DNA from 3 places in the Ligilactobacillus hohenheimensis genome. Region 2 is predicted to be linked to each of the others. Evidence: predicted binding sites of a transcription regulator. Region 2 holds the regulator's gene; each other region holds the start of a gene.
The links. Region 2 encodes Rex, which represses fermentation and respiration genes when NADH is low (regulators of the CRP and FNR family bind a similar motif). Its sites were predicted from a motif close to TTGTGAANTANTTCACAA; they were not measured.
Positions count from the first base shown of each region.

Region 1: QOR60_RS02505 (acyl-CoA dehydrogenase family protein) is a predicted target of Rex. The motif match lies at 2,029-2,046, and genes of this name have one in related genera.
Region 3: QOR60_RS02970 (FAD-binding protein) is a predicted target of Rex. The motif match lies at 1,497-1,514, and genes of this name have one in related genera.

Region 1 is NZ_CANCXC010000001.1:496,843-500,130, forward strand. Features, by position in the region: gene QOR60_RS02495 (electron transfer flavoprotein subunit alpha/FixB family protein) at 1-53, opposite strand, end outside; gene QOR60_RS02500 (electron transfer flavoprotein subunit beta/FixA family protein) at 46-864, opposite strand; gene QOR60_RS02505 (acyl-CoA dehydrogenase family protein) at 868-2,004, opposite strand; gene QOR60_RS02510 (MFS transporter) at 2,176-3,288, opposite strand, start outside.
Region 2 is NZ_CANCXC010000001.1:35,419-38,706, reverse strand. Features, by position in the region: gene groL (chaperonin GroEL) at 1-515, opposite strand, end outside; gene groES (co-chaperone GroES) at 567-851, opposite strand; gene QOR60_RS00200 (redox-sensing transcriptional repressor Rex) at 1,072-1,713, opposite strand; gene QOR60_RS00195 (ABC-F family ATP-binding cassette domain-containing protein) at 1,874-3,288, shown strand, end outside.
Region 3 is NZ_CANCXC010000001.1:600,851-604,138, reverse strand. Features, by position in the region: gene QOR60_RS02970 (FAD-binding protein) at 1-1,353, opposite strand, end outside; gene QOR60_RS02965 (AEC family transporter) at 1,721-2,665, shown strand; gene QOR60_RS02960 (LysR family transcriptional regulator) at 2,693-3,288, shown strand, end outside.

The DNA.
Region 1 (3,288 bases), 460 kb from region 2:
ACCACACCGCGGTGTTCCACTACCACCCACGTTTTATCACATTGCTTACTCATTGTGGGTCCCTCCTTCCATTAAGTCGATTCCCACTGGAAGCTGCTCTAATAGACTGTTAACGGCCTGCTGCGGGGCTGCCGGTAACTGGACATGCTTTCGCTCCACCTGCTTAGGACTAAAGACCCGCTTAACAACGGTTGGGGATCCCTTCAACCCAACTTCCTGAGGGGCAAGTTCTAAGTCAGTTTCATCCCAAACAGTTACCGGGGTATCCATGCTTACCCGAATGGCATGTAAACTAGGATAGTGGTACTCATCCGCAGTATCCGGAGCGGAAACCGTTCCGACAGCGGGAAGAGCCACCGTAACCTCCTCCTGAGCCTGTTCAACTAACCGGTGTGCAACTAAGTGGCGCGCTTGATCCACCGTTCCATCCGTCATGTAGGTCACCTGTGGCAGGTTTAACTTGGTTGCGACTAACGGTCCAACCTGCCCGGTATCAGCGTCCTGGGCCTGTGATCCGAAGAGGATTAAATCCGCCCCGCCAAGTTTCTGAATTCCCGCAACCAGTGTCTTCGCAGTTGCCAGTGTATCTGCGCCCCCAAACGCCCGGGAACTCAACAACACTGCGCGGTCTGCTCCGAGAGCCATGGCCTGGTGCAGGGACTGGTTAAAATCAGCGGGTCCCATGCTCAGCGCAACAATTTCGGTATCGGGATGCTGATTCTTAATTGTTAACGCCAATTCCAATGCCTGCTTATCAGCTGGATTCATCATCCCGGGAACCCCAGCCCGCATCAGGTTATTGTGATCATCAAGGTGAACACGGCCCACCTTTAAGATCTGTTTAATGCAAACAATTACGCGCATCCCTTACCCCTCCTTTGCAAATTCTGCGGTACTAATTTCAGTGTGCATCTTCTCAACCGTTCCTTCAGCAATTTCCATTGCCCGGGCGTCCCGGATTAGGTGTTCAACCGGGTAATCAGCGCTGTACCCGTAACCCCCAAGAAGCTGCAGGACTTCATCGCCCGCCTTAACCGCAACTTGACTCCCAAAACACTTAATCATTGCGGCAATCTCGTCCGTTGGCTCGCCTGCGTCCCGCATTCTAGCAGCATGTTCGTAAGCCAACCTCGTCATTTCCTTACTCATTGCAACCCGCGCAATCTTTTCCTGGGTTACCTGCATATCGCGGAGCAAAATCTGTCCAGCACGCCGCTGATTGGCGTATTCCTTTGCAATGGCCAATTCATGCTCCATAATCCCCGTCAACACGGCGCTCATCAGAACCCGGGCATCGGCGTGGGCCTGGTTAAAGACAACAAGGCCCTGTCCCCGTTTACCAATCATATGATGCTCGTCAACAACAACGTCCTGGAGCACAATCTCGCCACACGGAATCCCCCGGAGACCAATAAAGTTTTCCACTTCACCGTAGCTAAATCCCGGCATCCGGTCATCGACCATAAAACAGGTAAATTCATCCTCTCCGGTCTTGGTGGTGATAATGTAGTTGCGGGCCAACGTTCCGTTCGTAATCATAACCTTGTCCCCGTTAATCACCCACTTGCCGTCAGCCCGTTGCTTTGCCCATGTCTGATTGCCACTCGGATTAGAGCCACCACTGGGTTCGGTATTGGAAAAGGCCAGGATTTCATGCTGGGCACGCGGTAGGTATTCACGCTGGATTTCTTCGTCACCGTATTTCATCAGCTGAAACAGTGTCTTGTACTGGCCCTCCACCATTACCGCAACGCTCGCATTTCCCACTGCTAGTTGGTTAATCAACCGCGCCGCACTTGTCATTGGAAGCTCCGCCCCACCATATTCACGCGGTAGAATTGCATTTAAGAAACCAAGGTCAGCCATCCGGTCAAATAACCCATCAGGCAATCCCCGTTTACGGTCAATCTGTATGTCGTACGGAGCAATCTCGTTCTGAACAAAAGTTGTTACCGTTTCGTCCAGTAGCCCCTGCATCGTTTTATCAACCGTCACTGTAATCATCTCCTGAATAAGTAGTAAGACGGATTGTTACATAATGAACAATCAATTTAATTTTACGTACTTTTTATAATCGCTGTCAACATTCGCATTACAATTACGTAATAAAAATAAGAGCGTCCCTCATAAAAGAACGCCCTTATTTGTGATACTTATCTTTACGGCTTTACCTGATTATTCCTCGCCGTTTTCCTTTTCGGCAACCACCGCATCACTTTCAGCCTGCGTTGGCACCACATCCATAATCCGGTTGTACTTCTTCTTGAAGAAAATCAGGATGAAGACTCCTGCAACGACGTACAGTGCCCCTGCGATGTAGTACGCGGTTGCGTATCCGGATAATGACTTGAAGAGGAAGAATGTACAGAACAATCCGGAAACAACCCCCATCAAGGCGTTAACCAGCGAAATGACCGAACTAAAGGCTGGTCGCAGGTCCTTTGACACCATCGCCATTTGCAGTGACTGCTGAATTGGTGCCGTTGCGTTCGCAATTCCTGACCGTAAGAACAGAACCACCCCAACGATAATTACGGCAACTGTCCCTGTTCCTAAAGCACGTCCGTTCGCCATCAAAATCATCATCGGCGCAACGGTAATCCCCGCTGCCGCCATCGAAACAATTGACCCCAGTTTCTTCTCTAGGAACGGCGCTACAAGGTATCCCAGGAACATGGCGGCGTTCTGGAACGTGTTGACCGTTGCGGCCACGCCCCGTGGCATGTGCAGGTAGTTGTTCAGATAAATTGGGAAGTACGGCGTAACTAACAGCGCCCCAAACCGCACGAGCACCAGGTATAATACCCAAATCAGAACCGTCTTGGTCATTAACTGCTTGAAGTTGCTTGGCCGCTGAGCCGCTTCGTCCCGTTCCCGTTCAATTGACGTTTCACGGTAGTCACTCGGCTTTTCGCGGAAGAACAGTGCAAAAATAAACGCTAACCCTGCAAGAACAGCCGCAATCACAATTACCCACCGGTACGCCATCGTGTAGTTTGCCAGCATTGCACCGTGCATCGCTTCCTGATGTGCCGATAAAGCTGAAGCCTTCCCGTAAGAAACGTGTTGCAGCAGTGCGAAGAAGTACACAACCAGCTTTCCACCAAGGAACGTCAGGACCGTCTGACATACCAGGTTATCGACTAATATGTAGGTCATCCACTTGGTTTGCTTTTTCCGTGGAATGTACACCGCAAACATGATTGGGTACAGGTAGTCGTAAATTCCAATCGTAATGGTCGAGGCAATGCACATGATAATGATTAGGGGAACGTTATTTGTAATCAC
Region 2 (3,288 bases):
ACCCCATCCTTACCAACTTTTTCCATGGCGTTAGAGATTAATTCCCCAACCTTTTCGTTAGCGGCTGAAATTGAAGCAACCTGTGCAATGTCACTCTTTGATTCAACCTTGTGGGACTGTTCGTGCAGGGCCTTAACGGCAACATCCGTTGCTTCTTCGATCCCCTTCCGGATTCCAACAGGGTTAGCACCCGCCGTCACGTTCTTCATCCCGGCGTTTACGATTGCCTGCGTCAGAACCGTTGCGGTCGTCGTTCCGTCACCAGCGATGTCGTTGGTCTTTGAAGCAACTTCAGCCACAAGCTTAGCACCCATGTTCTCGAAGTGGTCTTCTAATTCGATTGACTTGGCAATCGTTACCCCATCGTTTGTAATTGTTGGGGAACCGTATGACTGCTCCAACACAACATTCCGTCCCTTTGGTCCAATCGTTGACTTAACTGTGTCGGCTAACTTGTCAACCCCAGCTAACATCTTCTTGCGTGCGTCTTCCGCAAACTTAATTTCCTTAGCCATTGTCATATCACCTCATGTGTTAGATTTTAAACTCGTCATCACCGCTGACAACTAGTCAACGATGGCCATTAAGTCCTTTTCGTGGACAACTAAGTATGACTCACCATCATGCTTAACTTCGGTTCCAGCGTACTTGTCAAAGAGAACCGTGTCGCCCTCCTTAACCTTCGGTGCAACCGTCGTGCCGTTTTCAAGGGTTAACCCTTCACCAACAGCAACCACCTTAGCGGTTTGTGGCTTTTCCTTGGCGTTGCTTGCTAAAACAATGCCCCCAACCGTTTGCTCTTTTTCTTCTTCTACTTTTAAGATTACGCGATCTCCTAATGGCTTAAGCACAAGCTATCCCTCCAAATGATTTATTTAGCACTCATCATTGGTAAGTGCTAACCTACAATTCATATACTACACACTTTTGCCATGAAGTGCAAGCATTTTTTGTCACTCTTTGCAGGAGAGTGCTAATTAATTAGTAAATAAAAAACCACCGGCTAATTTCGTGTCCTAAATGTCCACTTAGCATCGTCCGTTAACCTGGTAGCTTTCTTCATTAATATGATTATTCTTCATCCTTCTTCGGCCCAAAGTGGTCCAGGAAGTAGATCAGCGTCTGCAGCTCGTTCGTCAAATCCACGTTTTGAATCCGGACTGTTTCCGGGGCTGCAATCCGCATCGGGGTAAAGTTCAAAATTCCCTTCACCCCCGCCGCAATCATCTGATCGGCAACGCTCTGGGCAACGGACGCCGGCACCGTGAGGATTGCCACCTCAATCTGCTGGACGGTCAGCTGCTCCTGCATGTCCGCCATCGGGTAAACCGGCACACCGTTTTGAATTGTTCCGGTAATGTCGTCGTTAATATCAAACGCCGCACTGATCCGCACGTTATTGCTCTGGTGGAAATTAAAGTTGAGGAGCGCATGCCCCAGATTCCCGACCCCAATCAATGCAACGTTTGTCAGCTTATCCTGACTCAGGGTCTTTTTAAAAAATGCTAGTAAACTATCAACGTGGTACCCGTACCCGCGTTTTCCAAGCGCACCGAAGTACGAGAAGTCCCGCCGGATTGTTGCTGAATCAATCTTGACCGCCTCGGCAAGTTCCGTTGAAGAAACCCGCTCTTTCCCCGCATCCTTAAGAAAATTAAGGTAGCGGTAGTAAATTGGTAACCGCCGGGCAGTCGCCTGTGGAATTTTTGCCATGCTGTTAAACTCCCTTCAATTAATCTTCACAAGCAACTATAACATAAACGTTGATATTAGTACGAATTAACCCGCTAACTTCACAATCTCTTTACGTGTTTTTCGAAAATCATATGCTAAAATAGGTAGGATTATTACTTTGAACGAAAGGATGCATACCATGATACTGCTCCAAGCACAAAAAGTTGCCCGGCATTTCGGGGCTGATACCCTCTTCCACGACATTAACCTGGACATCCAGGACGGCGACCGGATTGCGCTCGTTGGCCGGAACGGCGCAGGAAAATCCACCCTCATTAAGATGCTCACGGGAGAAACAGAACCCGATGAAGGGCAAATCATCCGACGGAAGGACCTTACCATCGGTTACCTTGCCCAGAACGCCGGCTTATCGTCGGGCCGATCCCTGTACGATGAAATGTTAAGCGTGTTTGCGCCCCTTCAAAAAATGGAAGCGGAAATTCACCGGTTAGAGGAACAAATGGCCAACCCACCGATGGATCCGGCCTCGCCCGAATACCAGCAACTCCTCGACCACTACGACCAACTGCAGCACGATTTTAAGGAGCAAAACGGATACGGTTACGAAACAGAGGTTAAGTCCGTCCTGACCGGGTTTAAGTTTTTCCCCGAGGACTATGACCGCCCGGTTGATACCCTCTCCGGGGGTCAGAAAACGCGGTTAGCCCTGGCAAAACTTCTCCTCGAAAAAAAGGATCTGTTAATCCTGGACGAACCGACCAACCACCTCGATATCGCCACGCTTACCTGGCTAGAAGGTTACATTCAGTCGTACCAGGGCGCCCTCCTAATCGTTTCCCACGACCGGTACTTCCTCGACCGGATTGTGAACCAGGTTTACGAGATTGGGAACGGCACCAGCGCCCACTACACCGGCAACTACTCCCAGTATGTTAAGGAACGGGCCGCCCGGCAAAAAGCAGCGTGGAAGGCCTACGAAAAACAGCAGGCAAAAATCCATGAAATGGAGGAGTTTGTCAACAAAAACATTGTACGGGCCTCAACCACTAAACGGGCGCAGAGCCGGCGCAAACAGTTGGAAAAAATGGAGCGGCTGGATAAACCGGCAGGAGACGAGCGCGCCATGCGGTTTACGTTTACCCCGGAAAAGGAGAGCGGCAACATTGTCCTGACGGTCAAGGACGCCGCCATTGGTTATGATGGGAACACACTGGCTGCCCCCATTAACTTTGAGCTCCGGAAACACCAGGTGTTGACAATCGTGGGCCCGAACGGAACGGGAAAGTCAACCCTGCTTAAGAGCATTCTGGGCATGATTCCGTTCATTCACGGCAGTGCCACCCGTGGCACAAACGTGACGGTGGGATACTACGACCAGGAACACCAGGTCCTCCATGCCGAGAAGACCGTTCTTGATGAAGTCTGGGACGACCACCGGACAATGCTGGAACGGGACGTCCGCTCCGTCTTAGGAAGTTTCCTCTTTAGCGGTGACGACGTTCAAAAGCAGGTTGCCAGCCTCTCTGGCGGGGAAAAGGCCCGGCTTTTGCTTACTAAACTGGCCCTCAACCACGACAACCTGTTAGTCCTTGA
Region 3 (3,288 bases), 570 kb from region 2:
AAAGGTTAACCCGGCTAAGATTCCGTGAGATTCGTAATTAGCCATGTGCCAAAGGCGGGCACGGACTTCCTGCGCCATCTTAATGCCGTCTCCTTGGTTGTATAACGTTCCAATTGGGGTTAGTTTTGAACGCTTAATAAACGTTTGGACCATTGACGGATTATTCTCAAAACCACCGGTTGCCAAAACAACCCCGTTACGCGCAAGGATTCGGTAATCATGATTATTCCGGTTGATTACAACACCAACGATTGCCCCGTTTTCCGGGTTCTGAATAAGGTGTTTTGCGGGCGAATCTAGCCAGATATCAATTTTATCTGAACGCTTAACAACTTTACTCCGAAGAGTCTTCCACAAAGCGGCATCTTTATCACGTTTATGAACAAGGGCGAAGTCAAAGGTTTCACTTCCTGGGAGTTCAGGATATTCAGCCATATGGTCTTTTGGAACAACTGGATCCCCCTGATGAATATCGTTGCGCCAACTAATCGGAGTGATTCCAAGATACTTTTTGAAGTAGGAAGGGATATTACTCATTCCATGAACGTAAGTATTGAGTGTATCTTCGCGGAGTTCCATTGGGGCTGCAAGATGGTGGTAGTACGTCCTTAATTTGTCTTCGTTGTGTCCCATTCCAACATGTTGAGCAGAGTAGCGGGTATTTCCTCCTTCATGACCAAATGGTGCCTTATCAACAAGGAGAACATTTGCGCCGTTGTCAGCTGCAAAACGTGCCGCTGTTGCTCCGGCACCACCAAATCCCAAAACAACTACGTCGTATGCGCGATCCCAGTTGTTATTAAGGTTGGCCTTTCCTGCTTGCTTTTTGACAAAGGTTTGAAAATTGTCAAAACATTGGTCAAGAAAATTAATGGTCTGTTCATTTTTTAAATTTCCTTGGTGATCGAATTGGTCTGCAGCGTGTCCAAGAAGAAATTCATTACTGTAGAGAACACACGCATCAACTCCAGGAGCATTGAGGATATTTCTAAATGTATCCTGGGCACGTGAGGTTCCAAGACTTCCTAGTGAAGTTCCTACAATCATAATTGGTTTATCAGTAAGTGGATGGATATCATTGGATAACCATTCAATCACGCTTTTAAGTGCTGCTGGAATACTATGATCATATTCGGGAACCCCGAAAATAACACCATCTGCTTCCTTGATTTTGTTAGCTAAGTCAACCACGATTTGCGGTAATTCGGGGGTATCTTCGTTGAAGAGGGGAAAATCCACAATTTCTTGAACTTCAATGGTGGCCTTATTAGCAAAATGGTCATGCATAAAATGCAGTAGTTTTCGGTTGTATGATTTAGCTGCGTTTGTTCCAACAATTGCAACGTATTTCATTAGTAACACGACCTTCATTCATGATTTTTTAGGGTTGAGGAATTAAATTACGGGGCTGATTATATACACGGTAAAAATAAATGCAAACGTTTTTTTTAAACGCATTAATATCAAGGAAAAGCGAAAAAGTGATCAGCTCGTTATAGTGAATGAAAAAACAAAGTTATGCAAGAATGTTATTTTAAAATGAATATTAGTAATTTGTATGCCCCAGAATTACTTTCATTGCAGTATAAGTGGGAATTTAATGCTCATAAAAATAATTGATAATACTTGTGAAATTATTATTGAATTATGGAGACGAACGTGTATTATTAAGGTGGTTGGGGAATTAAATTGCAGATATTAGCAAAGGGACGTGAATATTATGGCTAAAGCGCTAATTGCTGCATTAATTCCTGTTATTTTTACAATTATGTTTGGTTTCTTTAGCGGCTACATTAAATCGTTTGATAAAAAGGTTCCGGCGATTCTAAATAAAGTCGTGATGAACTATGCGTTGCCATTAAGTTTGTTTTTTGCCTTAAACCAAATGCCGAAAGAGAAGATTTTTGCCAACTGGCGGATTGTTATGTGGGAGTTTGTAATGATGGTCGGTTGGTGGTTTGGTGTTTACTTCTTTAGTAGGTATGTATTGCATTCATCAACCATTTTATCGATTATTCGGGCGCTTGCGTTGTCAACACCAGCAATTTTATTTGTTGGGCCGGCACTGTTGACGCCATTATTCCCCGGAAACGCAGCGATTGCAATTTCAATTGGGGGATTGATGATGAATGCAGTCCAATTACCACTAACGATGTTTGCATTGACGTTAGCTACAACAAAGAAAACTGATAATTTATTGGTTAACGTTGGACAGGTAGTAATTAACGGGCTAAAGAAGCCTGTAATTATTGGAGCGTTTATTGGATTGATTACGGCGTTACTTGGTTGGCGGTTACCAGCACTAGCAGCACCGACTTTTGAAGAGCTCGGGAAAGCAGCTGCAGGATTAGGACTCTTTTCAATTGGATTAATTCTTTGGTTTAATAAGCCAAGCTTTTCAGGAATTGTTTGGTTTGATGTTATTGTCAAAGAAGTCGTCATGCCGTTATCAGTAATGGTAATTATGATGCTGTGTGGAGAATCACGGATGTTTGTTAATGAAATGACGATGACGATGATGATTTCACAAATGATTTTTCCAACCATCTTTAGCCAACAGTATGGTGAGGGTGAGCAGGAAATGCCGTCTGCAATGTTCTTAACGACCATTGGTTCGTTCTTTGTATTAATGTGTTTTATCATTCTTCGTGGAATTAGCTTGTAATTCGGATTTTAAAGAGTCGGTGATGGGATGCAACTTACTGATTTGGAATATTATATTAGTTTGATTGAAACCGGAAGTTATACGGCAGTTGCGCAACGTTATGGAATCTCGCAACCGGCCGTATCGCGGGCGATTATGAGACTAACTGAACAGTATGAGACGGAATTATTAACACGTCATCGGGGTGGTGTCGTGGCATCTGATGCAGGAAAAATTTTGTATCAGCGAGCAAAGCAAATCGTTTCATTGGCGAGCGAAACCGATCAAGAGGTGCGACATGCAGGCGACCAACTTCTTCGGCTTGGATACTCGACAATTGCGGGGAATCTCTGGATGCCCGCAATTTTAACAGCATTTATTCAAAATGGGCTGATTGACCGTGTGCATACGGTGAACGATTATTCGGCGAATTTGCGCGGGATGCTAACCAGAGGCAAGTTAGATGCCATTGTTTATTCATCATTGGTGGCAGATGCAGAACGAAATATGCAGGTACTTCGAAAACAACGGCAAGATTTTAGTATTATTGTCAGTACGCATAACCCAATTAGTAATTATGAATCAGTAACAGCAAATACGTTGCGAAACGAGCATTTTATCACCAGACGGAAAGGACATTTAGT